Regions from separate parts of the Moellerella wisconsensis genome, predicted to be linked through region 1. Evidence: predicted binding sites of a transcription regulator. Region 1 holds the regulator's gene; the other holds the start of a gene.

Region 1 (3,432 bases):
ATACTGTATAACTCTTCATCGCTGGTTGCTGATCTTAGTCGTCGACAAAGTGTTTTATCGGCAAGTTTTTTCGCAATCAGAGAGAGCGTATGCAAATGTGTCTTGCATTGATCTGATGGCACCAGTAAGGCAAACAGCAAATCAACAGGTTGATTATCAATGGCATCAAAGGCTATTGGCTCTTCAAGATGCAAGAATACACCGACAGCGTCTGAGGCGCATTCTTTGCTTAGCTTTCCGTGTGGAATAGCAATTCCACAGCCAATACCCGTCGTACCTACTTTTTCCCGTGTTAACAGCGCTTCAAAGACGACATTTTCAGGCAACTGTAATTGCACTGACGCCAACTCGCTAATAATTTCTAAGGCTCGTTTTTTACTTTTACAGACAATATTATTGCGCGTACAGGACAAATGCAAAACAGAGCTTAGCGGTATATCTATATCGTTATTCATTTATTTGTTCACTTAGGACTACAAAACCAGATGCGACCCTGCCATCTGGTTTTTTAACCGGTTTAAGCGTATGAAATATAATATTCATACGGTGATATCGGTATTAATGTTGTCTCAATTTTTCTTTATGTTTAGTTAACTGGCGTGACAATTTATCAACCAGCATATCAATTGCGGCATACATATCTGAACTTTCCGCTGAAGCATGGAGGTCAGCGGCATTAACTTGTACGGTTGCTTCTGCAATTTGATTCAATTTTTCGACTTTTAATGTCACTTGGATACCATTAATACGATCGAAGAGTTGCTCCAGTTTTTTGCATTTTTTCTCAACTGTTTCACGTAATGCACTGGTTATTTCAATATTTTGTCCAGTAATTTGAAATTCCATACTATCTTCCTTATATGTTTAATTTAAACCAGTTTTTTACGCTGGTTAGAGGGCGGGATAGATAAAGATTCTCGATACTTAGCGACAGTTCTTCGGGCAACCTGAATACCTTGCTCGGCAAGCATATTAGCCAATTTACTGTCACTGAGTGGCTTGGCTGAGTCTTCTGCGGCCACTAATTTTTTCACCAACGCACGGATTGCCGTTGAAGACGCTTCACCGCCAGTGTCGGTATTGACGTGACTGGAGAAAAAATACTTCAATTCAAAAATACCCTTTGGACTGTGAAGATATTTTTGAGTTGTTACTCGTGATATGGTGGATTCATGCATATCAACTTGATAAGCAATATCCGCAAGCACCATTGGTTTCATATGTTCTTCGCCGAATTCGAAAAATTCTTGTTGCTGCTCAACGATACAAGTTGCTACTTTTAGCAGTGTTTCATTTCGGCTTTCCAGACTTTTTATCAGCCACTTAGCATCCTGTAAATTATTACGAATGTATTGGCTATCATTTTCATTCTGTGGATTTTTAATCATTGCCGCATAATGCTGATTAATACTTAAGCGCGGAATACTGTCGTTATTAAGTTCAACCTGCCAATGGCCGCCGATTTTACTGACTAAAATATCAGGAATAACGTATTCGGATTCGCTAGTATTAATTGATTGTCCCGGCTTCGGATTTAACGACTGGATTAAATCGATGGCAATTTTTAGCTGATCTTCTTTGAGCCGAGTTAATTTAGTTAATTGCCGAAAATCTCTATTAGCTAATAGATCGAGATAATTTTTGATGATAATCCGAGCATCTTTTATTCCCAGAGTTTCATCAGGATACCAAGATAATTGGATTAATAAGCACTCTTTTAAATCACGAGCAGCCACCCCAATGGGGTCAAAATGCTGAATCCGCTTGAGCACTGCGATGACTTCGTCTAGGCCAATATCAGGATTATCAATGCCTTCATGAATTTCTTCTGCGCTCAGCGTTAAGTAGCCAGAGTCGTCAACAGAATCAATAATTGAGGTCGCAATAGCTCGGTCAATTTCACTAAAAGGCGTTAATTCAGCTTGCCACATAAGATAATCTTGCAATGATTGAGTCGTTTCGCCCTGATAAATAGGCAGTTCATCATCACTATAATCATTACGTGTTCCCGAAGGCGTACCGGCAGTATAAATCTCATCCCAGCTAGCATCTAGCGGTAGCTCGTCGGGCATGGCGGCTTTTTCAAGCGCGTCACCAGTATCTATAGCGCTGTCATCATCGTGGTTATAGTCGTCAAGTGACTCGATTTCATCATGGATATCTTCTTGTTCTAACAGGGGGTTAGTTTCTAGTGCCAGTTGAATTTCCTGCTGAAGCTCAAGCGTAGAAAGTTGCAACAAACGAATAGCTTGTTGTAGCTGTGGCGTCATTGCCAATTGCTGACTTAATCTTAGCTGTAAACTTTGCTTCATGAACGAGTGATAATCTCCTTTGATAAGATACAGATAACTTAATATTTACAGTCGGAACCCTTCGCCGAGATACACGCGTTGAACCTGTTCATTGGCTAGGATCTCTTGAGGAGAACCATGGGCGATAAGATGCCCCTGACTCACGATATAGGCTCTCTCACAAACATCAAGTGTTTCGCGAACATTATGATCGGTAATTAATACTCCCAGACCATAGTCTCTTAAATGCTGAATAATTTTTTTAATATCCAGTACCGAAATCGGGTCAACACCAGCAAAGGGCTCATCGAGTAAAATAAATTTAGGATTAGCGGCCAATGCCCGGGCAATTTCAACTCGGCGACGCTCCCCGCCAGATAACGATTGGCCTAAGCTATCACGTAAATGGGTAATACTAAATTCTTCCATCAGTTCATCGGCACGGTCTTTGCGTTGCTCCGAGGTTAAATCATGGCGAATTTCAAGTACCGCCATCAGGTTATCATAGACACTTAGACGACGAAAAATCGACGCTTCTTGCGGTAAATAACCGATACCTCTGCGCGCGCGTTCATGTAGTGGCAGCAGGCTGATATCTTCGTTGTCGATAGTAATGGTGCCTGCGTCGCGCTGAACAATACCGACCACCATATAGAAAGTGGTTGTTTTGCCTGCACCGTTAGGTCCCAATAAGCCTACAATTTCACCTGATTCAACCTTTAAGCTGACATCTTCAACAACTTTGCGCTTTTTATACGCCTTGGCTAAATTTTCTGCGATTAATATTGCCATTGTCTATTATTTACTCTTGCTATTAGCGTTGGGGCCTTTTTCTTGTAACTGAGAGGGCAATAATACGGTAGTAACCCGTTTACCTTTGTCGCTAAATGCTTCCATCTGTTGTGTTGGAACCAAATAAGTGATTTTATCCCCTTTAATGCTGCTATCAAGTTGTTCTAATTGCGCATTCCCAGTTAAAATAACTAGCTCTTTCCCCATCTCATAACGCATTTTTTCGCCGCGTCCTTTGATAGGTTTTCCATCATCTTGCAGTTGATAGAATGTCACTGGATTACCGAAAGCTTCAACCACAATTTGTTTTGCATCGCCGTTAGGACGGGTAACAATAACTTTGTTAGCT
Region 2 (3,432 bases), 300 kb from region 1:
TTAACAGGCTTACTGCGTAATACATACTTTCTGCGTTAATATGCTGTTATTTTACACGTTATCCCGTTCAAGTGGAATAAATGTGAATTTCATCACTGAAAAAACAGTTTCTAGCTAAAAAACATAAAGTTATAAAATTTAAAAGTGCTGAGACAGAAAAATACTCACCATTCTTTAAAAAATTTACATTTTCACGGAACAATATACTACGGATCAGCATAAAAAATCGTGAAAAACAGAATAAGTTATTTAATAAATTTTAATTTCTCTCTATTTTTCACTTTTAAATGTAATTTAGATATATCTAAATTGACTAAATAGATATATCTAAATATAGTATGTGACATATTAGATATATCTAAATGTTACCTAAAGGGGAGTTATTATGCAAATCCATTCATTCCGCCACAACTATAATTGTCCACATAACGATGATCATGGACATTGTCGGCATGGCCAGAGTCATGAAAAGCATCAGGGTTGCCAAGGTGAAGGCAAACATCGCGGCAGAGGTCGAGGAAGAGGTAAAGGACTGCGTCGTTTATTTGATCACGGTGATCTGCATATCATGGTGCTGTCTCTGGTGGCTAAAAAACCAAGCTACGGTTATGAAATTATCAAACATATCGAAGAAGCATCTTCTGGTCTTTATGTCCCAAGTCCCGGCGTTATTTATCCCACGTTGACGCTGTTAGAAGAACAAGGTTTTCTCGAATCAGAGATTGTGGAACGCAATCGTAAAAGTTTCCGACTGACTGCCGAAGGCCAACAACAACTTGAGGCAAATCGTGAAACTGAACAAATTATTTTCCGTAAATTAGCCAAAGCGCGTGATTTGCAACAAGGTGGTAATTTATCCGAAGATATCGAAATGGCCGTTCATCGTTTTAAAGCGCTGTTACGCCATAAAATGGTATTAAAACAGCTAAATGAACAACAAACACAACAAATCGCAGCCATTATTAATGATGCAATTAAGCAAATTGAACAGGTCAACACCTTATTAACTGCTAGCGATAATGATTAATATCTTTAGCCACTGTGCAGCTTCTGCCGCCTGGTGGCTAGTTTTTGCCAATAAATCGCTCAAATTAGCGCATTAGTTTGATTCGAATAATAGGAAACACCTGCATGCATTCGCAAAATAAGCATTCTCAACAGAAGAAAATGCGTTTAACGCTGCCTAAATTCCATCCTCGGGCGCTATTTTTGTTAATTCCCCTCTTTCTTTCATTGATTATGTCTGGAGTTGTCTCGCTAGTGACCACGATTAAAGGACTGGGCTTCCATCCCGAGGTTATTTCACCTTGGCTTTCTGCATGGCTGATTTCCTGGCTCATTGCTTTTCCTACCGTATTGCTTGTCTTGCCTATCGCCCGTAAGACAGCGATGTTATTTATTCAGGCAGAAGTCCGGGCTGAGAGCAATGGCGACATAAGCTAAAAGCTGTCATTCACTCGGGCAAACAATATTTATCTCCGTTCCATCTGAATTTTTAGCTATAGAGTTTAAGTTTAAGTTTAAGTTTAAGTTCTAAATTTTTGATTCTTAGCTCTGATTTTTAACTCTAATTCTCCGTTTTGTGGCGCGGTAATTTTGCTTATAACCCGCCCTAAAATGTAGCTCCCCCTGTAATCCACATTAAACAATTCGCATTAAAATGGTGCAATCCTTATTAGATATGCACCATTTGAGTGCGATTCTGTCCATTGTCTAGAGCTCTTTATCCTTTATTTTCATCATTTTTGTGGCTAGTGCCTGATTATTAAACTATTAGATACAGTTGGCATGATTTTCGCTTATAGTTAATATAGAGCTATAAAGAATTAGTAATAGATGGTTAACTATTAATAGAGCAACATAGCAACAACATCAGACGTGAATTGAAAAAGCAAAAAAACGGGGATCTAAAATAGTGCCCCAAAATTTGCCTGACCGACCCCAACTAGGAGAGCCGAGTATGTCAGCTGAACATGTTTTATCCCTAATCGAAGAGCATAAAATCAGATTTATTGATATGCGTTTTACTGATACTAAAGGTAAAGAACAGCACATCACCATCCCTGCTCATCAGGTCAACGAAGACTTCTTTGAAGAAGGTAAAATGTTCGATGGCTCCTCTATTGGTGGCTGGAAAGGCATTAATGAATCTGACATGGTTCTCATGCCGGATCCATCGACAGCTATGCTAGACCCATTCTTTGTCGATCCAACCCTGATTATTCGTTGCGATATTTTAGAGCCGGGTACTATGCAAGGCTACGATCGTGACCCGCGTTCTATCTCTAAACGAGCAGAAGATTATCTGCGCTCTAGCGGTATCGGTGATACCGTGTTAGTCGGCCCAGAACCTGAATTCTTCGTTTTTGATGATATTCGTTTTGGAAGCACCATGTCAGGCTCTTACTATCATATCGATGATATCGAAGCGGCATGGAATAGCGGGACTAAATACGAAGGCGGAAACAAAGGCCATCGTCCGGGCGTCAAAGGCGGTTACTTCCCTGTACCTCCGGTCGATTCTTCTCAAGATATGCGTTCAGCCATGTGCACCACCATGGAAGAAATGGGATTAGTGGTTGAAGCCCATCACCATGAAGTTGCGACTGCAGGTCAGAATGAAATTGCTACCCGCTTTAATACTATGACTAAAAAAGCGGATGAAACCCAAATTTATAAATATGTGGTCCACAATGTGGCACATGCTTATGGTAAAACTGCGACCTTTATGCCAAAACCATTAGTTGGTGATAATGGTTCTGGTATGCACTGCCATATGTCAATCGCTAAAGACGGCGTAAACCTATTTGCCGGTGATAAATACGGCGGATTATCTGAAATGGCGCTGTATTATATCGGCGGTATTATCAAACATGCACGTGCACTGAATGCGTTCACTAACCCGACAACTAACTCCTATAAACGTTTGGTTCCAGGTTATGAAGCACCTGTTATGTTAGCTTATTCTGCCCGTAACCGCTCCGCATCTATTCGTATTCCTGTGGTTGCGAGTACTAAAGCACGCCGTATCGAAATTCGTTTCCCAGACCCTGCTGCTAACCCATATTTAGCCTTTGCTGCGCAGCTAATGGCCGGTCTTGATGGCATTATCAATAAAATCCATCCGGGCGATGCGATGGATAAAAATCTGTATGATCTGCCCCCCGAAGAAGCCAAAGAAATCCCAACTGTGGCGAATTCATTAGAAGATGCTCTAGCTGAGCTAGATAACGATCGCGAGTTCCTGACGCGTGGTGGTGTATTTACTGATGACTCTATCGATGCTTATATCGAACTGTTACGCAGCGATATTCAGCGCGTACGTATGACACCACACCCATTAGAATTTGAAATGTACTACAGCGTATAACTTACGCCGTTCGCGCTGGTAGTTTTTTGTTGCCGTGAAACGCTTGCCCCATCAACGATGGG

The links. The regulator sigma-54, encoded in region 1, starts transcription at its own class of promoters, with help from an activator protein. The targets are predictions, from matches to a motif close to GTTGGCACANNTTTCGCTNT.
Region 2: glnA (glutamate--ammonia ligase) is a predicted target of sigma-54. The motif match lies at 1,783-1,802, and genes of this name have one in related genera.

The regions. Positions count from the first base shown of each region.
Region 1 covers NZ_CP093242.1:504,812-508,243, forward strand. The annotation lists gene ptsN (PTS IIA-like nitrogen regulatory protein PtsN) at 1-455, opposite strand, end outside; gene hpf (ribosome hibernation promoting factor) at 559-846, opposite strand; gene rpoN (RNA polymerase factor sigma-54) at 870-2,312, opposite strand; gene lptB (LPS export ABC transporter ATP-binding protein) at 2,358-3,083, opposite strand; gene lptA (lipopolysaccharide ABC transporter substrate-binding protein LptA) at 3,090-3,432, opposite strand, start outside.
Region 2 covers NZ_CP093242.1:204,391-207,822, reverse strand. The annotation lists gene MNY66_RS00865 (PadR family transcriptional regulator) at 386-1,027, shown strand; gene MNY66_RS00860 (DUF2798 domain-containing protein) at 1,132-1,443, shown strand; gene glnA (glutamate--ammonia ligase) at 1,961-3,370, shown strand.